Regions from separate parts of the Ornithinimicrobium sufpigmenti genome, predicted to be linked through region 2. Evidence: predicted binding sites of a transcription regulator. Region 2 holds the regulator's gene; each other region holds the start of a gene.

Region 1 (5,325 bases), 1.4 Mb from region 2:
GTGAGAGGTCGGCGGTGGTAGTAGCTGGGGTCGGTGTCGAGCAGCTGCTCGGGGGTGGGGTGCTCGGGGGCGGGACCAGGGCGGCGGATGCCGTCCCGACGGTGGGTGACGAACATCCAGCCGCCGGTGTCACCGCCGTGCTCGGTGGCTCCCGGCAGGTCGTCGAGGTCTTGCAGGGTCGCCTCTGGGCCGCGGGTGGCCAGGGCGGCGTAGAGGGCCTGGCTGGCCAGGTCGCGCAGGGCTTCCCGGGCCTGAGGGTCGGTGGTGTCGAGCAAGGCCGCGGGCAGGTCTCGCGAGGGCTTGGCCGGGTCGGGGACCGAGCGCAGCGTGGCCCAGTCCGGCACGGGGTGGCCGTGCTGGTCGGCGCGGGCCTGCTCGCGGCGGGCGATCGTGAGGTGGGCGCCTTCGCGGTAGGCGCCGCGGGCGGCGTAGGCGATGTCGCCAGCGACCATGGTGGCGGGGAACTCCTCCTCGTCAAGGCTGGCGCGCACCTGGCTGAGGTACTGGGTGTAGTCGTGCACCCGGGTGGGGGTCGACTGGGCGAGCAGGGTGGTCCAGGTCAGGTCACGGCGGTCGTTGATGATCGCGGCGTGCTTGCGGTTGGTCTTGGCCTGGTGCGGACGGATCGGGAGCGCGGCCAGGTTCGTCTCCGTGGTCGGGCCGCCACCCTCCTCACCTGTCCAGGGGACGACGTGGTCCAGCTCGCAGACGCTGGCGGGGTGGGTGGACCAGGGCACGCGGGCGAGCACGTCGGCGGCGATGACTTGCCGTCGCATCTCCGCATCGGGCCGGTAGGCCTTGATGGTGCGTTCGATGAGGCGTCCGTCGGCGGGATCGGTGAGCAGCCGGTGCAGCGTCGTGCCGGGCGTCAGCGCCAGTTCGCGCACCTGGCCGGGGGTGATGAACGCCCCGGGACGACCGTGCGCGCCCAGGATGTGCCCCACCTGGCCACGCACCACGCGAGAACGCCCGCCCATGATGTCCGTCTTGACCGTGCCCGGGCCGGCTACGGGCACACTGCTCTCCTGCACCTCGGGCGGGGGTGGTGTCGATGCCTGACCGTTGAGGTCGAGATCGTGGCCGTGGCCGCAGCGTCGGCACGCTGCCGTGCCGGTGAGGCTGTCCCAGGGGGTGATGACCTGCAGGGTGATGGTGGGCATGCCGGACAGGACCTGCGCCAGCTGCTCCTCGTGGGCCGGGGACCACAGGTCGTCCAGAAGCACGTCACGGTCTGGCTCCTCGCCGTTCTCCGGTGTCGAAGCCGTCGTGTGCGGGTGGTCGTCGGGGAGCGGGACGTGTCCGTGGACGAGCAGGATGGTGGCGATGTCGGAGCGCAGCTGGTCCAGGGACCGCTCGTCGCCGGCCTTGCGCATGAGGCGGGCTGCGCGGTCCAGGCGGGCGTAGGCACCGCAGACGCGGATCAGGTCGCTGCTGATGGTGATCGTGCCGGTCCCGTCCTCGTCTGCGGTCATGCTCACGCGGCGGGCGGCGTAGGCCGCTCGGCGGCGGGCCCGTTCGGCTTCCACGTCGACACCTTCGACGGCGGTGGCCTCACGTTCTAGGGCCGCGGAGTACCGCTGGTGCTGCCACGGCTCCGTGGTGGGTTCACCGTCGGGGTCGAGGCGTTCCTTCGCCATTAACGAGGGGTCCTCGCCGAACATCGCTTCCGCGACGGCGACGGCGCCCTCCGTGTCCAGGCGGGCGCAGCGGCGCCAGAACGCCTGCACCTGACGCCAGGAGGCGACGCCACTGTCCAGGGCGCCGATGACCAGGGCGCGCACCTGGGCCGGGGCGCAGGCCAGCGCGACCAGGTGGCGGCACTCCTCGGCGCCGCGACCGGTGCAGACCTGCAGCTCGGCGACCGCGTCGGCCTTGGCCTCCGCCCGCCACTTGCGCACCTGCGCCGGGGTGAGCTCCGCCACCGAGGTGAAGCCCTTGAGGACCAGCGCCTCGTCGCCGCAGGCGAACACCACCGCGCGAGCAGTCTCGATCAGCCGGGCAGCCAACCCGGACTCCGTGACCGACAGGAGTCGCGCCACCCGCAAGGACGGGGCGCACGACCGCCCCTCATCCCCTTGCCCAGCCGACTGCCGTGCCAGCTGCCCGTCCCTGAACGGGGCCGGCTCTTCGACGTGTCCGGACTGTCCGGCCGGGCCGCTAGTCTCAGGCTCCGGCTCCATCTGTGGCGCTGAAGTGCTCATGGCGCTCCCCTCCTCCCCGGTGAACGACCTGCTGTTCACCTCATACACACATGCTATGCGCCACCACCGACACGATCACCTGTTCGACCCTGATCTGTGGATAACCCATCATGGGAGGAGAGGGCTGTGCATGGAGGGGCGCCCGCATTCGGAAGAGTCAGCGCTGGAATCTCCAGCGCCGGGGGCCAGTGCTCAGGTGTCCAGCTCGGCGAGGACCTGCGGGATCTGCAGGGCGAGCTCCCGGGCCAGGAATCCCGCGGGTCCCAGCTCGGCCGTGAGTCGGTCGCCGGCGCTGCCGTGCAGGTGGCTGCCCCATACCGCGGCCTGGCAGGGATCGGCCCCCCGACCCAAGAGCCCGGTGACCGCGCCCGCCTTGACGTCGCCCGAACCGGAGGTGCCGAGTCCTGGTCCGCCGACCGCCCCGGCCCACGACCGCCCGTCGGGATGCGCCGTCCAGGTCACGGAGCCGCCGGAGGAGACGCAGACGCCGGTGCGGGCGGCGAGGCGGAGCGAGGCCTCGCGCGGGTCGTCCTCGACCTTGGCGTCGTCCCAGCCCAGGGTGCGGGCGAGCTCGGTCAGATTGGGGGTGATGACCGCCCGGCCCTGGAGGTGCTCCAGGCAGGACGGGTCCTCGGTGACGGCGACCAGCGCCAAGGCGTCGAGCACGACGCTCGTCTGCAGGCCGGACAGGATCCGGGCGGTCAGTGCGCGCGCCTTCTCCGGATCGCCGAGGCCAGGCCCGATGAGCACCGCCTCGCACTGCTGCGCCAGCTCGACGGCGACGTCCGCAGCTTCCAGGGTCAGCTGCCCGCTGCTGTCCTCGGAGACCCCTCGAACCATCGTCTCGGGCATGGCCACCGCCAGGGCCGTGGCGGTGGACTCGGTGGTCACGACCTGGACCTTGCCCACGCCCACGCGCAGGGCGGCCTCAGCCGCGAGCAGGGCACCGCCCGGGTTGAAGCGACTGCCGCCGACGATCAGGACCCGGCCCCGGGACTCCTTGTCGGCCTTCAGCTCGGGCAGCGGCCACCCCCGCAGCAGGTGCGGGGTGACGACCTCTGGCGCGGGCCGGCTCATCGGCCCTGTCCCTGGTCCCCGCCCCCGTGCGAGGGCTCGTGGGTCACGTCCTCGCCGGCCCGGTCCACGGCGGTGGTGTCCCCGTAGGTGACCAGCTCCAGTCCTTCGTCGCCGGCGCGGTAGACGGTCATCGAGCAGTTCGCCAGCGGGGTCTCCTTGTCGGCCGCGAGCACCTCCGCCTCTCCCAGACCCTCCACGGCCACCCGGAAGCACATGATCGTGGCCTGGTGGGAGAAGGCCCACAGCCGCTCCCCGGCATACCTCTCCTGCAGCTCGAGCAGAACCTGCCGCACGCGCTGGACCACGTCGACCCAGCTCTCGCCACCGGGCGGCCGGTAGTAGAACTTGCCGACGCGCTGACGCCGACGGGACTCCTCCGCATGCTCCTGCTCGATGCCGATCCAGGTCATGCCGTCGAAGACGCCGAGGTCCCGCTCGCGGACCCGCTCGTCCACGACGAAGGGCACGTCCAACCCCTCGACGGCGGTCTCGGCCGTCTGCCGGGCCCGACGGTATGGAGAGCTGAGCACCGCGGTCGGCTGCCGGTCGGCCGGGAGGCTGCGCAGGTAGTCGCGCACCGCCTCGGCCTGCTCCACGCCGGTCTCCGACAGCTCGACGTCGGCGTCCCGGACGTCGATGTCGAGGTAGGCCTCGCCGGCGTCCAGCGCCGCCCGGTCGGCCAGGTTGCCCAGGCTCTCGCCGTGCCGCACGAGCACCAGCTCCGCCAGGCCACGCGCCTCGGAGGCGCTCTCCAGTGACTCTCGAGTCGTGGTCATCCCGGCATCATCTCTCGCGTCCTGGGACCGCGCGACCTGCAGCGGAAGTCCCGACCGGGCCTACCTCCGGGAGGGCTCAGCGCCAGGGGCCGAAGTCCGGCGTCCGCTTCTCGGCGAAGGCGTTGGCACCCTCCTTCGCCTCCTCGGTCTGCACGAAGAGGTCCAGCCCCGCGAAGGCGATGTTGCCCAGGCCCTGCATGTGGTCGGAGTCGGCGTTGAAGCTGTGCTTGAGGAAGCGCAGCGCGGTGGGGGAGTAGGAGGAGATCTTCGCGGCATACTCGCGCGCCTTGTCCATCAGCTGCTCCGGCGCGACCACGTCGTTGACCAGGCCCCATCGCTCGGCGGTCTCGGCGTCGTAGAGGTCGAGCAGGAACCAGATCTGCCGCGCCCGCTTCTCACCGACCACCCGCGCGAGGTAGGCCGAGCCGAAGCCCGCGTCGAAGGACCCCACCCGCGGGCCGCTCTGCCCGAACCGCGCGGTGCTGCTGGCCACGGACAGGTCGCACAGCACGTGCAGCACGTGCCCGCCGCCGACCGCGACGCCGTTGACGGCCGCGATGACCGGCTTGGGGATGTCCCGGATGGTCTGGTGCAGCTGCTGGATCTCGAACAGCCCGGACTCCGTCTCGCCGTAGCTGCCGGTCTCGGCCCGCTCCTTGACGTCACCGCCGGCGCAGAACGCCTTCTCCCCCGCCCCGGTGAGGATCACGCAGGCCACCCGGGAGTCGGCCCACGCGTGCTTGAACGCGGCGATCAGCTCGTCGACCGTGCGGCCGCGGAAGGAGTTGTAGCGCTCCGGACGGTTGATGGTGACCACCGCCCAGCTCTCCTCCACCTCGTAGGTGACGTCGGTGAAGTCCTCGGGCCTGATCATCGTGTGCTCCTCGTCGCTGCGCCTATCGGTATGTCGCCATCTTGACGGTCGTCACGGAAAGTGGCAAGGTCGCAGCGTGTCGAGACATCTGGAGCAACCCGTCGCCCTGGTCACCGGGGCGGGTCGCGGGATCGGTGCAGGGATCGCCTCGGCGCTCAGCGACGAGGGGTATGCCGTCGCCCTCACCTCCCGCAGCCGCGACCAGCTGGAGGAGACCGCAGGCCGGTGCACCGGCCCCACGCTCGTGCTCCCCGCGGACCTGACCGCACCTGGGGCGATCGAGGGGGTGGTCGACCAGCTCGAGCAGGAGTGGGCCGCGCCGCAGGTCGTCGTCGCCAACGCCGGAGCGGGCGTCTCCGCGTCGGTGGACCGGACCACCGACGAGCAGTGGCAGCAG
Region 2 (5,325 bases):
CAGACGCGCCGGGTCTCCTCCTCGCCCGTCTCGCCGGGGGTCGTCCCCCACAGCTGGCCGGTCGGGGCACCGGACCCCACCGGACCCGTCCCCGTCCAGCGGCACCCGCGCGACCTCTGACCGGACGCCCCGGCGGTCCGTCTTGGCGCGGCGGGGCCGGTGTGGTCGGATATCAGGCATGACTGATCCGACCGCCTTGCCGTTCCAGGACGCCGACCGACCCGGCACCGCGCCGGAGGACTCGATCTACGAGGGGCAGCGTCCCGAGGTCCGCGGCTCCGGCGAGACGGGGGGTGACGCCGGCGAGGACGCCACCGACGGTCGACCTCTGTCTGCGGCGGGCAGTGACCTGCCGCAGTCGCAGACCGACCGGCTCGCGGCGCAGGTGACCGGGCCGGACGACCAGGTGGGAATGACGGCGCTCTGGCGGCTGACGATGTCGCTGGACCACTGGTGGTTCATCGCCGTGGGCGAGGAGGGCCTGGAGTCACCGGCCGCAGCCACGATCGAGGACCAGCTCATGGTGCTCACCTTCACTGCGGCGGAGCGCGCACGGGACTTCGCCGTCAAGAACGGCATGATCGGGCCGGAGGAGGACCTCCGCGCGATCGCACTCCCGCCACGCGAGGTCGTCGAGTCGGCCGAGACCTACCGTGAGGCAGGGATCGGTGGCCTGATGTTCGACCCCCACATCGCCGGCTACTTCATCCCCACCGGACAGCTGCCCGTGGTGTGGGACGCCGTCTACTCCACGGCCGAGGGCGTTGACCCCGTCGGTGGCCAGGCCGGCGATGAGTCGGCGGGCGACGCGGGCGGGACGGCGCCACACCGCGAGGGCTGACCCCGGGCGGCGCTGGAAAGAGCGTCGAGCCGGACAGGGTTGACCTCGTCGATGCGGCTGACCTCGTCAGCGGCCGGGGATCACCAGCTCCTGGCCGGCGGCGATCGAGGTCGTGCTGAGCTTGTTGGCCCGCTGGATGTCGGTGACCGCCTGGCTCAGCGGCACCCCGGGGAGCTGCTGCGAGGCGATCTGCGACAGCGTCATCCCGGGCTGGACGACGACCGAGCTGCTCGCGCCGGCCGGGCCGATCACCCCCATGAGGGACAGCAGCACGAGAGCGACGACGAGCGTCGCGGTGCTGGTCAGCGCCAGCCGGCCTCGGCGGGTGATGCGCAGGGGCGCGGCGGCGGCGCGGCGTGCGGCAGCGGCGCGGCTCACGGCGGGTGCGGCGACGGTCCAGGCAGAGGCGGGAGCGGCGGTCTCTCCGGCGGCTGCGTCACTGCCGCGGGCGCTGGTCGGCACCAGCTGCAGGTGCGCGGGGCGCGGACGCGCTGCGCGGCGGCCCGACCGGCCCGGCGCGAGCCCCAGCGGGAGAGCCGCGGTGGTCTCGAGGGTGGCAGTGCTCATGGTGATCACCTTCCTGTTCCTCTGGTCCCTCGGACGCGTGTCCGATGGAACTTTGTCCTATGTCTAGCACAGCCGTCCGAGGATGTCGACACGCGGACCGAACAGATGTTTGTCATCCGGTCCTGGCGCGCGTACCCTAGTGGCATGTCAGGAACTGAATCACCCGCCACTGACAGACCCTCTGACCTGGGCTTTCGTCCCGGGCCCTGACCCGCAGAGGAAGTGGCGACAGAACGAGGGGATGGAGACCCATGGCCACGATCCACGAGATGCCCGACCGCGATGGTGGGGCCAAGCTGACCAACCGGCAGCAGCGCGTCCTCGACGTCATCCGCGACTCGGTGGACGCCCGCGGCTACCCACCGAGCCTGCGCGAGATCGGTGAGGCCGTCGGGCTGACCTCACCGAGTTCGGTCGCGCACCAGCTGAAGATGCTCGAACGCAAGGGCTACCTGCGCCGCGACCCCCACCGCCCCCGCGCCATCGAGGTTGTCAACCCCACCACCGAGGGCCAGGGCTACCGGCGCGGCGACACCGACGGTGGACGCGTCCCGACGGCCGAGGTCGACGAGACCGGCATCGGCGACGCGCGCCCCCGCCCCTCCTACGTGCCGCTCGTCGGTCGCATCGCCGCCGGCGGTCCGATCCTGGCCGAGGAGGCCGTCGAGGACGTCTTCCCCCTCCCCCGCCAGCTTGTCGGCGACGGCGAGCTCTTCCTGCTCAACGTGGTCGGCGACTCGATGATCGACGCCGCGATCTGCGAGGGCGACTGGGTCGTCGTACGCCGCCAGCCGACGGCCGTCAACGGTGACATCGTGGCCGCACTGCTCGACAACGAGGCGACGGTCAAGACCTACCGCCACCGCGACGGCAAGACCTGGCTGATGCCGCACAACCCTGCCTACGAGCCGATCGACGGCGACCACGCCACGATCCTCGGCAAGGTCACCGCGGTCCTGCGTCGGGTCTGAGCCCGACCTCTCAACCCCGCGCGCCCCCCAGACCGCGGCGCCGCCTTCGACCTCCATCCCCTCCGGAGGCGGCGCCGCACCATACCCGCGGCACACCCCTGCCTTTCCTGCATACCCCTGCACCGAGCGCGGCGGACCCCGACCCGGTGGGGCCGGCTCAGGCCGAGGGTGCCGGGCCCTCGTCGACGGCGTAGTAGTCGTACAGCTGCTCCTCCTCGTCCTCGGTCAGGTGCTCGTCCGCCGGGATCTCCGGCGCGTCCTTGATCATCGCGACCGGGTAGGGGACGCGGATCTGCGTGCCGACGACCTCGGCATTGGCCAGGGGGCAGAAGACCCGGCGCCCGGCGAACCACCCGGTGCGCACCGAGACCCACGCCGGGTCCCCCGTGGCGTTGTCCAGGTAGACCCGGTCCAGGGGGCCGACCTTCTCGCCGGCCTGGTCGACGACCTCGGCGTCGTAGAGGGCGTTGAGCTGGGCCTGGGTGATCACTGATCCTCCTGGGGGTCGGGCGGCCGCGCCGCGTCGCTGCCAGTCTGCCCCACGGGGACGCCAGGAGGGGCACGACCGGTCGGTCGTGCCCCTCCTGGGCGAAACTCAGGCTGCCCGAGGCGGCCTCAGGACGCTGTGGGCGGTCAGACCCCGCCGGCGCGGCCGTCGCGGTCGGTGCCGCCCAGGCCGTCGCGGGTGGTGCCACCCTCGCGCTCCACGTCGACTTCCTCGCGCGAGACGTCGGTGACGACCTGCTGCTCGTCCGTGACGGTCTCCTTGTCGAGGCCGACACGCTCGGTCGCGACCACGTCCTTCTCGATGACGGGACGCTCCTCGTGCAGCGTCACCTCTGCCGTCTCGTCGTGCAGCCCGCCGTCGGTGTCCACCTCACCCGGGGCGACGGGCTCGCGGACGATCTCGACCTCCTCGCGCTGGACGGGGACGGTGACGTTCTCCTGCTCGGTGACGACGTGCTTGCGAAGGCGTACCCGGCCGGTCTCGACCTGCTGGGTGCCGACGGCGACGCGCTCCTCGTGCAGGGTCATCGAGCCGTCGTCGGTGGTGCCGGTGTCGCGGTGCAGGTCGGCGTCTCCCGTACCCATGCCGGCGGTACCCGCCGTGCCGGTCACGCCCGTGCCGACGTCGCCGCTGGTCGTGTGGCCCTCGGCGTGGACGCCCTGGTGACCCATGACGTCACCGACCGCTGCGTCCCGGTCACCCGTTCCTCCGGTCCCGGTGCCCATTCCGGCCGTGGTTCCGGTGGTCGTCCCGGTGCCCGTTCCGGTGGTGGTGCCGGCGAAGTCGTCGCCGTACCGGCTGACGTTGATCCCGGCGCCTTCGTAGTAGCGGAAGAGCGCGTCCTGGTCCTCCGCGGAGAGGTGGGCGTCGGCATCCACGTTGGGAGCGTCCTTGATGACGTCCTTGGTGGGAACGACGCGCACGGTGCCCTCCGTCAGGTCGGCGCCGTCCAGCGGCACCAGGCTCTCGTTGGTGCCGAACCAGCCGGTCTTGACGCTGATCCAGCTCGGCTCGCCGGTGTGGTCGTCCAGGTACACCTGGCCGACGCCGCCCAACTTCTCACCATCCTGGGTGACTACCTGGGCCGAGTAGAGTTCGTTGATCTGCTCCTGGCTGACGTTCATGTGTCGCCTCCTTCGAGTCAGTTCGTGCCCTGGCCGTTCGGCCGGGGCTTACTTATGACTCCATCACCGACAGCCCGTCAATGCATCTTGGAGCGGCACCTGCACCCGTAGAGGTGGCCCCCTAGCTCGTGCCTGGCCCCGGTGCCGCGACGGCGGGCTACGGACCCCGCGTGACGTCCTCCACGAGCCTGGGCAGCACGTCGTCGAGCAGCGCGTCCAGGTGCACGGTCGTCTCCGCGTCGGCCCGGGTCTGGCCACGGGTCACGACCAGCACGGGTATGCCGTCCCGGCGTGCTCTGCGCACGAACCGGTACCCGCTCATCACCCGCAGCGAGGAGCCCAGTACGAGCAGGCTGCGGGCACCGCCCAGCAGCTCGAACGCCCTCTCCACCGTCGACCGCGGCACCGACCCGCCGAAGAAGACGACGTCCGGCTTGAGCCGGTCACCATGACAGACGAGGCACCGCGGGGTGCGGAAACCTGTCACGAGGTCTTCGGGCAGTGCGACGTCCCCGTCGGGCCGGACCTGTCCCGGCTCGCTGGCCTGCCGCAGAAAGCCGGGGTTGGCGTCGATCAGCCACGCGTGCACCTGCTCCCGGGTCGTGACCTCCTCGCAGTCCAGGCAGACCACGCGCGCGAGGGACCCGTGGAGCTCGAGCACCCTGCGCGCCCCCGCCTCCTGGTGCAGGCCGTCCACGTTCTGGGTGAGGACATGGTCGACGATCCCGGCGCGCTCGAGGACCGCGACGGCCCGGTGAGCAGCGTTCGGACTCGCCGCCGCGAACCGCTCCCAGCCGACGAACGCCCTGGCCCAGTAGCGCTGCCGCCCGACGGCGGACCCGACGAACTCGCTGTGCTGCATCGGCTGCACCCGCCGCCGGCCGTCCGGCCCGCGGTAGTCAGGGATCCCGGAGGCGGTCGACATCCCGGCTCCGGTGAGCGCCAGCACGCCCCCCCGTCCCACCAGCTCGCGCAGGACGGCATACCCGTGCTCGTCGACGGCCGTCCGCGGCGGCAGGGTCAGCTCGAGCGGTCGGGGTCCGTCCAGGACCGGCGGCTGCACCTCTGCGGGGTCGGTCAGGGGGTCGAGCGGGTGGCCCAGGATGCGTTGACGCAGCAGCCGGGGCGCCACCTGCTCCTCCGTCATCGTCCGCTCCCGCCATGCATCCTGTCCCGACACCGGCAGCGTAACCGCGTGAGCGGCAGAACCACCGGGTGGATCACCCGCCGTTATGCTGGCGGACATGTTTGACGTTGCGGGACTGCGGGTCATGCGGGCGATCGCCGAGCAGGGCTCGTTCACGGCCGCAGCGA
Region 3 (5,325 bases), 1.1 Mb from region 2:
CGCCCGCTGCTACCAGCTGCTCCACCGCGCTCACGTCGTCCGGGATGCCCTCGACGGCACCGACGTAGTGGGCCGGCGGCAGGACCCGTAGCGCCTCCATGTCGCGGAAGAACAGCTCGATCTCCTGCTGCGCCAGGTCCTCCCAGTGGACTCCGTCGCGCGCCGCCCGCTCGAGCAGCGGCTCGTCGATGTCGGTGACGTTCTGGACGTAGACGACCTCACGGCCCGTGTCGCGCCAGACCCGCTGGAGCAGGTCGAAGGTGACGTAGGTCGCGGCGTGCCCCATGTGCGTCGCGTCGTACGGGGTGATCCCGCAGACGTACAGCCGCGCCTCGTCGCCCTCCCCGACCGGGACCGTCTCGCCGCGTGCGGTGTCGTGCACCTGGACCGCCGTGCCGGGATGCGCGACGGGGAGCGACGGGACCTCGGTAGACGACCATTTCTTCACAGCCGGGAGCCTAGTTCGTCCCGGTGGGCGCAACCCAACGGGCTGGCCTAGAACGGTGGTGGGTCGTCACGTTCAATGTCCCACGTGGTGTCCGAACGGCGGTCCTGCCGGGCGGGTCGGTCGCGGTCGGCCGAGCCGTCAGCCCTGTCTGCGCTGGGATCGCTGTCAGCCCCGTCAGCGTTGTCAGCGCTTTCACTGGGGGTGAGACCGAGGATCTGCTCGGGGGTGGGGTGGCCAACGGGTGGGCCCGGCCGTTGCTGGGTGCTGTCCTTCCGGGCGTGGGTGACGCAGAACCAGCCGCTCGTGGGGCCACCGTCGGCGGCTTCGGGTAGGTCGTCCTCGTCCTCGAGGAAGGCTCCGGGGCCGCGGTGGACGATGGCGGCGTAGAGCGCTTGAGCTGCCCGGAGCCGGACTGAGTCCTTCAGGTGCTCCTCGTGGCCGGGGAGCCCGGTCGTGGCCGGTGCGGAGTCGAGAGCGGCCTGCCGGTAGATCGCCCGGGCCAGCTCGACGAACTCGGAGCGGCCCCACTGCTCCACCTGCTCCTCCCCCGTCGGTGGAGGCAGGACGGCGCGCACCGAGCCCTCGTGGACGTCTGCGGAAGGCTCACCGGGATCCGGCGAGCCGGGTCTGATCTGGTCCAGGTACTGGCGGTAGTCGTGCTCGCGGGTAGTGATGGTGCTGGCCAGCAGCGTGGTCCAGGTCAGGTCGCGGCGTGCGTTGATCGTGACGGCACAGCGCTGCTTGGTCTTGTGCTGATGCCATTCCTTGACGGCGGCGGCCAAGTTCAGCTCACTGGTGGGGCCACCACCGGGTTCACCGGTCCAGGGGATGACGTGGTCCAGCTCGCAGGCCGAGGCGGGTGCTCGTCCGCTCGGGGTGCGGGAGTACAGGTCGGCCGCGATGACCTGGCGGCGCATGTCCGCATCGGGACGGTAGGCCGCGATCGTGCGCTCCCGCAACCGCCCGTCCGCCGGGTCCATCAACAACCGGGTCAGGGTCGTGCCGGGCCGCAGCACCAGCTCACGGGCATGACCGGGGGTGATGAACGTCCCCAGCCGGCCCAGGATCTCCCCCACCCCACCACTCGACCTGTCACGCGAGCGCGTCCTCCCCGCCGGCCCTCGCTCGTCCGGGTCGGCAGGTTCCGGCGGCGTGCTCTCGCCGGGGTCGGGATCACCGGGCTGGTCCGCGGTCGAGTAGGTGTGGCCGCAGTGGGGACAGGTGGGCGTGGCGGTCAAGGAGTCCCAACCGATGACGACCTGGACCTGGACCTGGGGTTGACCGGTCAGGACCCGGGCCAGGTGTTCCAGGTCGCCCGGGGTGAGGTCATCGACATCCTTGTCCAGAGCAGGGATCGTGCCGTGCACCAGCAGCGCGGCGCACACGTCGGCCCGCAGCTGGTCCAGGGTGCGTTCGTCCCCTCCAGCACGCAGCAGCCGCGCGACTCGTTCGATACGGGTGTGGATCGCGCACATCGCGACCAGATCGGTGTGCAGCACCAACGTGCCGGTGCCGTCATCATGTCCGGTAATGGTGACCTTGCGAGACCGGTAGGCCGCTCGACGCCGGGCCCGTTCGGCCTCTACGTCCTGCCCCTCGGCCCGGGTCGCCTCCCGCTCCAGCGCCGCGCGGTACTGGGTGTGGTCCCAGCCCTCCTCCCGCAGCCCGCCCTCAGGATCCAGCCGCTCGTTGGCCACCTCGTCCGGGTCGGTCCCGAACAACCGGATAGCGACCAGCTGTGCTGCTTCCGGGTCCAGCCGTGCGCAGCGCATCCAGAACAGCCGCACCTGCCACCACGTGGTCCAGGCCCCGTCCAGAGCGTTGATCACCAGAGCCGGGATTATTCCGGGTGCGCACGCGACGCCGACGAGCTGACGAGCCTCCTCCCGGCTGTACCGACCACCGACGACCAGCTCAGCGATCGCCATGGCCTTGGCCTCGGTCCGGAGCTTGGCCCGCTGCGCCGCGGTCAGCTCCTCGACCGACACATACCCCTTCAGGGTCAGCAGCTCGTCGGCCGCCGCGGCGACCGTCACCTTCGCCGCCTCGAGCAGCCGGGCCTCGATCCCGCCCCGGGCCGCGGTCAACGTGCGGACCGCCAACATCACGGGCGCCACCGCAGAGTCATCCTTGACCGGGCCCCCACCGTCCGTGTCGCTCGTCGATACGGCCATCACACACCTCCCCTGGCAGCCACTCGTCGCTGAACCAACTACCCCCAGGGTAGAACGGACGTACGACATACCTCAGAGGGCAAGGCACATCTGTGGATCACCAGGCGGTTCGTTCGCCCCTGTGGAGGCAGGCCGAGAGGCCACGGGGATTCCGACTTACTCACGTGGCACCCGACGCGACAGCGTCAGCGTTACCTCACCACAAGGGCCACGGGAGGGGATAGCGGTCTCCTGGCGGGTCAGGGAAGGCACTGCTCTCCAGGAGGGCCATGCCCCGTGCCCGCAGCGCCTCGACCTCCGGAACTGACAACATCTTTGCCAGATCAGTCCCCAGCTCGCTGTCCAGCGCCTCGAGCAGCGCAGCCACAGCGCGCAGCTCGTCGGGCGCCAGCGGCTTGCCAGCCCACCCCCACAGCACCGTGCGCAGCTTGTCCTCCACGTGCAGGGACAAGCCATGGTCGAAGCCGCGCAACCGGGCCCGCGGGTCCAGCGTCAGGTGAGCGGCCTTGCGGTCGGCGTTGTTGAGCAGGGCGTCCAGGACAGCCATCTGACGAAGTCGCGGGTCATCGGCGTGCGCGACCACCACCTCGTGTCCTTCCTCGTCAGACCCTGAGACCACCGGCAGCCACCCCGGCCCGAGGTCGGCCGGCGCGAGCACCTCCACCAGCCCGGCAGAGGGGTCCGCCAGGCGCTCCGGCTCCTGGTCGACCCACCACTGCAACGAACCCTCCCCCAAGGGCCCGTCCCTCAGCACTGTCGGAGGCACGATCTCGAAGCCGCCCGCGCGCGAGGCGAGGTACGCCGCCACCTCCCGGGCCGCCAGCGTCCCGACCGGGAAGTCCCGCAGGGGTCGCTCTCCCCGAACCGGCTTGTAGACGGCGCGGTGACCGGTTGTGGCACCGGAGGCGTCCGTGAGATCGACGAGGAGGGTCAGGTTCGAGGCCTGGGTGAGCACCCCGACCGGCTCGATCGTCGCCGTGCGGAGGAGGTCCAGGGCCTCCTCGTCCGAGACGTCCTCGATGACCGGCCGGTCCACGGCCGGCTCGTCCTCGACCGGCACGTCGTCAGCGACGGTAGCCGTTGGCGCGCGGGCAGATGTGACCGCGCGGGTCCAGCGGCTGGCCGCAGAAGGGGCAGCTCGGACGCCCGCCCTCGATGGACTTGGCGCACCGCTGAGCAAAGGCGCGCGCGGCGGCGGGAGTGAGGACGACCCGCACCGACTGCGGCGGCAGCACGCCCCAGGGCGGCTCCGTGTCGCCCTCCGCCTCCAGCTCGGCCAGCTCCTCGGGTGCCGGCCGGTCGTGCGCCTCCAGCACCACCCGGCGGACCTCGTCGTCCCAGGCCACGGACAGCCTCTGGACCCGGAAGTCGTCGTCGAACGGGGTGTCCAGCGGCGCATTGTCCAGGAACGGCTCGGCCGCCTCGGGGCTGCCTTCCGGTCCTGCCACCTGGTCCAGCATCTCCACCAGCGATTCACCGAGCAGGCGGACCTGCTCCTTCTCCAGGGAGACGGTCACCACCCGGCCGTCGGCGCTGGCCTGCAGGAAGAAGGTCCGCTCACCGGGCGGTCCGACGCTCCCGGCGACGAAGCGGTCCGGCGGGTCGAAGACGTGCGGGGACATGCCGTCAGCCTACGTCGCCCGCGGACCGCTATACGGACTCCTCGCCGGAGGCTTCGGTCTTCGACCCGCCGTGATCTTCCGCCGGTTCCTCCTCACGACCCGAACCGCTACCGGCCCCGCCGCCCACCTCTGCGTCACCGCTGGCTCCGGCCGCCACGATCCGCGCGACCAGACCTGACAGGTCCACCGGGTCGTGGCCTGTGTCGTTCATCCTCAGCACGAACGGCCGCGCACCCGTCCGGTGCACGATGCTCAGCGACGCTGGGTCGACCACGATGCGCTGGAAGTCGTCCAGGGACGTGGCGAGGGTGTGGGCGAGCAGCGCCTTGATCACGTCGCCGTGGCTCACCGCGACCCAGACCGCGCCGGGCCCGTGCTCGTCCTCCAGCCGGGCGTCCCACTCCTCCAGCGCAGCGATCGCACGGGCCTGCATGTCGGCCATCGCCTCGTGCTCGAACTCCTCGTGCTCGGGGAAGGTCACCCGGGACGGCTCGTCCTGGACCTGCCGCCACAGGGGGTCCTTGGCCAGCTCGGCGAGAGGACGACCGGTCCACGCGCCGTACCTGGCCTCCCCCAGCCGCTCCTCGGTATGCCGTGCCACCACCCGGTCGGCAGGCTGGGCCGCCACGACGGCAGCAGCCGTCTCTGCGCAGCGCTGCAGCGGGCTGGAGACCACCGCGGCCAGGGCGGTCGGGGCGAGCCGCTCGCCCACGCGCCGAGCCTGCTCCAGGCCCGCCTCGTCCAGACCCACGCCCGGGGTCCAGCCGGCCAGCGTGCCGTCGGCGTTGGCCCGGGTCCGGCCGTGCCGGAGCAGGATGCAGATCGCCATCAGTCGTCGAGCCGCCGGTGCGCCTCGACGGCGGCCTCCAGGCCGGCCATCCGCGCGTCCAGGTCGGCGCCCCACGGGGAGACGGTGAGGGTGGTGAGGCCGGCGTCGCGGTAGCGACGCATGCCGGCGGCGATCCGGTCGACGTCGCCGAGCAGGCTGGTGTCGTCGATGAACTGGGGTGGCAGGGCGGCGGCGGCCTCGGCATACCGGCGCTCCAGGTAGAGCTCCTGCACCCGCGTCGCCTCCTCCTCA
Region 4 (5,325 bases), 990 kb from region 2:
TGGTCACTGGTCGCAGGCGGTTGCCGTTGTCCGCTGCCCAGGGAAGTCTTGCCCTGGACGGCCACCCCGTCCCCGGAGGTGGTGTCACCGCCGGACGAGTCGCCTGCACGGGTATCGCCGGGCGCGGTGCTGGGTGGGGTGGTGCGGGCGAGTGCTGCTGCGGTGTCGGCGCGGTCGCGGGCGGTGGGTGAGGGTCCGGGGGTACGGCGTCCGGTGAGGGGGTCGCGGTGGGACAGGCCGATGGTGATGTCGCCCCCGAACCGGGCCAGGTGCGCCTCGTCGTAGGTGTCGTCATCGCCCTCGTTCAACCGCTCCCCGGCGCCCCGGTAACACAGGGCCTGGTAGACCTCGCGGTTGATCTGGTCCGCCACGTCGTCCTCATCGACGGTGGCGACGCGGTCGAGGGCGTCGACCATGAGGGTGACCAGCTCCCGGTAGTCATGCACCCGGGTCCGGTACACGCGGGACAGGGTGGTGGTCCAGGTGACGTCACGGTTGGCGTGCAGCACCGCGTCCCAGGCTTTCGCGGTCTTGGGGTCGTGGTGCCAGGTGTCCAACACCTGCCCATTGGTCTCCCTCGTGAGGCCGCCGGTGCCGTGCGGGATGACGTGGTCGACCTGACAACTGCCGGCGTGGTGGTCACACCCCGGTGCGCGGCAGGTCACGTCGGCCGCGGCCAGCTGGGCCCGCATCGCCGCATCGAAGCTGTACGCCGTGGTCGACCGTTCCAGGCACCGCCCGTCGGCCGGGTCGACCAGGAGCCGCACGAACGTGCTCCCCGGCGACAACGCGAGCCGCCGCACCAGGTCCGGTCCGAGGAACTTCGGCTGCTTGCCCAGCACCCGACCCACCCACGCCACCCGCGGCACCCTCCGCTGGCCCTGGTGATGGGCAGAGTCCTCCCCACGGTCCGGATCCCGGCCACGGGCAGAGTCCTCTCCCAGACACTCGCGGTGGGCGGAGTCCTCCCCGGGGTCCTGTCGGGCTGCTCTACTGGCGTGGTCGATGTCGTGGTTGCGGGCGGCACGGACCGAGGGCAGGCAGGCGGGGCAGCCCGGTGCGCCCGTATGCCCAGCCTCAATGCTTGTACCGCCGGAGCCTTCGCTTGCCTCTTGGGCCGCCCCGCCAACTGCCTCACCCGGCGGCCCGACACTCTCGCCCGCCGCGCCGCCGCCCTCATCGCCCGTCGCTCCGTACGCCCCGTCGGGACCCTGGCCCGCGTGCCCGTGCGGGTCCTGGGTCGTGGTGGTGCGGTGGACGCCGGGCAGGGTGTGGGCGGTGGCGGGGTCGTGCAACGCCAACAGCGGCACGATCACCTGCAGGATCGCCGGGGGCAGGGCGGACAGGGCCGCGATGACCTGTGGTGTCCACCCGGCCGCGACCAGATCCTCCGGCGCGGGCTGGGTCGACTTGAAGATGTCCAGGTCGGGCAGCTCGTGCGCCCCGATCGTCGCATGCCCCAACAAGGCGATCCCGATATCGTTCGCCAGCTGCGCCACCGACCGTGCATCACCGGCGCCGCGGGCAGCACGCGCGGCCTTGTCCAACCGGTCCCCCAACGCCAGCACCTTCAGGGCAGTGCCGGTGAAACACACCTGCGCGGTGCCGTCCTCATTGACCCGGACCCACATCGACCGGGCCCGGTACGCCGCCTCCCGCGCCGCCCGCGCCGCCTCCGCCGCTTCCACCGACGCCTGGTCGCCCGGGTCGGGACAGGCCGCGACCTTGCCCACCTCCCGCTCCAGCACCGCCCAGAACACCCCATGCCCCCACGGCGCCCTCGTCACGGTCCCATCGGCCTCCAGGCGTTCGGGGACGCACGTGCCCGCCTCATCGGCCAGCATCACGCTCGCCACGTGCGCGGCATCAGCCGCGGACAGCTTCGCCTTGTCACACGCCCGCCACAGGCCACGCACCAGGGCCCAGGTGACGGTCCCGCGGGACAGGGCACTGTTCACCGGGGTCCGGAACGCGACCGGTGCGGTCGCCACCCCGACCAGGGTCGCGGTCTCCGCCCGCGACCAGCCCGTGGCCGGCGTCAGGTCCTGCCGCACCCGCGCCTTGGTCCGCCACCGCCACCGCTGCCGACCCGTCGCCGACAACTCCCCCACGTCCAACACCCCACGACGGGCCAGCTCGACCCGGCCCATCGCGCTCACCCCCTCAGCCACCGCCACCAGCCGCACCCGCTCCAGGCGGGCAATGACCTGGTTCACCGCCTCCACCGCCGTCTGCGCACGATCCGCCACCGCACACAACCCATCCACCGACCCCGCCTCCTCACCCCCGGCCTCATCGGACTGACGAGTGATGCCCTCCGGCAGGGCCGGCCTGGAGAACGGCACAAACCCTGCCTCCACCCCCGCCACCGGCCGACCCGCCGTCGCCGCCCCCGCGAGCAGGACCGCGTCCGCGAACACCGCCACCGCCCCCGCATCCAGGCCCGCCCGCGCCAGCACCGCCTCCAACTCACCCCGCAGGCCAGGGACGGCCGAAGCCCCCGCACCCTCACGAGACCCATCCCGCTTCATCCCCAACCACCCCCTCTCCAGTGGGCCCACAACCGGCCCGGCACCCCCGCCCGGAACTCCCCCTCCCGACGGTTCGTGACCGACACCACCATGGTAGAACACCAGTACGACACACCCTCGACTTATCCACAGCGCGTCACCAATCCGCAGTGCCGCTCCGAGGATGTGAACAACCGGTGGACTCACTGGCGACGACACAGTCTCGGTAGCGTCAAGGCCATGCCCGTCGCTCCCCATATCGCTCGCCTACGGGAGAAAGTGGGCCACGATCTGCTTCTCCTGCCTTCGGTGGCGGTGCTCCCTCTGGACAACAGCGGACGGGTCCTCATCGCCCGACAGACCGAGTTCGGCACCTACGCCACGGTTGGAGGCTCCGTCGATGTCGACGAGTCACCCCTCGACGCGGCTCGCCGGAGGCACGCGAGGAGATCGGCTCCGACGTCGTGATCACCAGGCTGGCCGGCGCGTTTGGCGGACCCGAGTTCCGGATCACCTACCCGAACGGCGACGAGACGGCCTACGTCTGCGTCGTCTACGAGGCGAAGCTCACCGACCCAGGCGCACTCCGCCCAGACGGCGTCGAGGTTGACAGAGTCCGGTGGTTCCAGCGCGACGAACTCGGCAACCCGGAAGTGGGGCCCTTCGCGCAGGCGACCTTCCGGTCGCTCGGCTGGCTCTGACCGCGCCGCGGCAGCAGAACCGCCGACACGCACCGAGGTGTCTCCACCCACCAGGGAGGGAGCCGAACCTCTCACCGAGGGGCGAGGGCCTCCATACCGCCCAGGAAAGGCCGGAGGGCCTCCGGGACGCGCACGGTCCCGTCGGCCTGCTGGTGGTTCTCCAGCAGCGCCACGATGGGCCGGGTGTTGGTCGCGGCGGTGCCGTTGAGCGTCGCCACGATCCGGGTGCCGGAGCCGTTCGGATCGCGCTCCCGCGTGTTCAGCCGGCGCGCCTGGAAGGTGGTGCAGTTGGAGGTGGAGGTGAGCTCGCGGTACTTCTCCTGCGTCGGGATCCACGCCTCGCAGTCGAACTTGCGCGCGGCCGGTCCGCCGAGGTCACCCGCAGCGACATCGATCACCCGGTAGGGCAGCTCGAGCGCGTCGAGGATGCGGCGCTCGACCCGCAGCAGGTTGGCGTGCTCAGCCTCGGCGTCCTCGACGCGGCAGTAGACGAACATCTCGGTCTTCTGGAACTGGTGCACCCGGAAGATGCCCTTGGTGTCCTTGCCGTAGGACCCAGCCTCGCGGCGGTAGCAGGTGGAGGTGGCGGCATACCGGAGTGGCCCGCCCGAGAGGTCGATGATCTCGTCGGCGTGCAGGCCCGCGAGCGCGACCTCGGAGGTCCCGGTGAGGTAGAGGTCGTCAGCCGGCAGGTGGTAGACCTCGTCGGCGTGCGCGTCGAGGAAGCCCGCGCCGAACATCGTCTCGGGCCGCACCAGGTTGGGCACGACGAGAGGACTGAAACTTTCCTCCTGGGCGATCTGCTGCGCCAGCCCCATGAGCGCGTGCTCGAGGCGGGCACCGTCGCCCTTGAGGTAGTAGAAGCGCGCGCCCGAGACCTTGGCGCCACGGGTCATGTCGACGATGTCGAGCGCCTCGCCGATCTCCAGGTGATCCTTGGGGGCGAACCCCTCGGCCACGAAGTCGCGCCTAGTCCCGACCTCCTCCAGCACGACGAAGTCGTCCTCGCCACCCACGGGGACGCCTTCGATGATGAGGTTGCCGATCTGCCGCATCGCGGCGTCTCGCTCGGCCGCGGCCGCACCCGCCTCGGCGTCGAGCTCCTTGACCCGGGCCGCCAGCTCCTTGACCTGCGCGAGCAGCTGCTGCTTCTCCTCGCCCTTCGCCTGCGCGACCTTCTTGCCGAAGGCTTTCTGCTCCGCGCGGGCGGCCTCGAAGGCGGACAGCGCCTCCCGGTGCCGCGTGTCCGCGGCCAGCACCGAGTCCACCGCCGCCGGGTCGGCTCCGCGAGCCTGCTGGCTCAGGCGGGCACGGTCGGGGTCGGCACGGAGGTCGCGGAGGTCGAGCATGGCGCCAGCCTATCCGGGCCGTCCACAGGCTTGACCGGTATGCCGTGCGGCCTGCTGCCGTGCGCCTGCGCCGCCGGGGTAGGGCCCGCCGGATAGCGTGAGGCCCATGCAGAATCAGGGGAGGGCAGCGGTCGTGGTGAACCCGACGAAGTTCACCGACCTCGGTCTCGTCCGTCGCCGGGTGGAGGCCGCGTGCACCCGCAACGGGTGGTCCGCACCGATGTGGTTGGAGACCACCCCCGAGGACACGGGACAGGGGCAGGCGCAGCAGGCGATCGAGGCCGGCGTCGACCTGGTGTGCCCGCTCGGCGGCGACGGCACGGTGCGCACGGTCGCCTCGACGATGGCCAACACCGGCATCCCGGTGGGTCTGCTGCCCGGAGGCACCGGCAACCTGCTCGCCCGGAACCTGGACCTCCCGGTCGACTCCCTCGGACGTGCGCTGGAGATCGCGCTCACCGGACGGACCGCCGCGATCGACAGCTGCGTTCTGGAGCTCGTACGCCCCACGTCGGGCGAGCTCGCCGCGCGACTGCGGGACGAGGAGGACCCGGCGCAGACCATCGACTTCCGCGACGCGGTGGACGACCGGACCTCCGAGGAGGTCCGGGAGCAGCACCGGTTCCTGGTGATGGCCGGTCTGGGCTTCGACGCCGAGGTCATGGCCGCCGCCCCCGAAGGGCTCAAGGCGCGGATGGGCTGGCTGGCCTACCTGATCACGGGGCTGCGCCACCTGAAGGGCCCCCAGTTCACCGTGGCGCTCAA

Evidence for each region. The regulator LexA, encoded in region 2, represses DNA repair genes until DNA is damaged. The targets are predictions, from matches to a motif close to TCGAACANNTGTTCGA.
Region 1: the regulator LexA is predicted to act here: its motif matches at 2,273-2,288, upstream of ESZ52_RS18260 (HNH endonuclease signature motif containing protein).
Region 3: the regulator LexA is predicted to act here: its motif matches at 2,673-2,688, upstream of ESZ52_RS10335 (HNH endonuclease signature motif containing protein).
Region 4: the regulator LexA is predicted to act here: its motif matches at 2,626-2,641, upstream of ESZ52_RS01000 (HNH endonuclease signature motif containing protein).

What each region holds. Positions count from the first base shown of each region.
Region 1 is NZ_CP036403.1:3,993,343-3,998,667, reverse strand. Features, by position in the region: gene ESZ52_RS18260 (HNH endonuclease signature motif containing protein) at 1-2,039, opposite strand, end outside; gene ESZ52_RS18255 (NAD(P)H-hydrate dehydratase) at 2,394-3,278, opposite strand; gene ESZ52_RS18250 (histidine phosphatase family protein) at 3,275-4,054, opposite strand; gene ESZ52_RS18245 (enoyl-CoA hydratase-related protein) at 4,131-4,928, opposite strand; gene ESZ52_RS18240 (SDR family NAD(P)-dependent oxidoreductase) at 5,005-5,325, shown strand, end outside.
Region 2 is NZ_CP036403.1:1,203,815-1,209,139, reverse strand. Features, by position in the region: gene ESZ52_RS05620 (glycoside hydrolase family 65 protein) at 1-120, shown strand, start outside; gene ESZ52_RS05615 (hypothetical protein) at 179-841, shown strand; gene ESZ52_RS05610 (LysM peptidoglycan-binding domain-containing protein) at 908-1,408, opposite strand; gene lexA (transcriptional repressor LexA) at 1,660-2,379, shown strand; gene ESZ52_RS05600 (PRC-barrel domain-containing protein) at 2,537-2,869, opposite strand; gene ESZ52_RS05595 (DUF2382 domain-containing protein) at 3,013-4,011, opposite strand; gene ESZ52_RS05590 (Sir2 family NAD-dependent protein deacetylase) at 4,169-5,158, opposite strand; gene ESZ52_RS05585 (LysR family transcriptional regulator) at 5,256-5,325, shown strand, end outside.
Region 3 is NZ_CP036403.1:2,261,151-2,266,475, forward strand. Features, by position in the region: gene mshC (cysteine--1-D-myo-inosityl 2-amino-2-deoxy-alpha-D-glucopyranoside ligase) at 1-448, opposite strand, end outside; gene ESZ52_RS10335 (HNH endonuclease signature motif containing protein) at 496-2,565, opposite strand; gene ESZ52_RS10340 (SCO1664 family protein) at 2,819-3,682, opposite strand; gene ESZ52_RS10345 (DUF3090 domain-containing protein) at 3,687-4,244, opposite strand; gene ESZ52_RS10350 (MSMEG_4193 family putative phosphomutase) at 4,273-5,073, opposite strand; gene ESZ52_RS10355 (LLM class F420-dependent oxidoreductase) at 5,073-5,325, opposite strand, start outside.
Region 4 is NZ_CP036403.1:211,007-216,331, reverse strand. Features, by position in the region: gene ESZ52_RS01000 (HNH endonuclease signature motif containing protein) at 1-2,531, opposite strand, end outside; gene ESZ52_RS00995 (NUDIX hydrolase) at 2,975-3,211, shown strand; gene serS (serine--tRNA ligase) at 3,283-4,560, opposite strand; gene ESZ52_RS00985 (diacylglycerol/lipid kinase family protein) at 4,667-5,325, shown strand, end outside.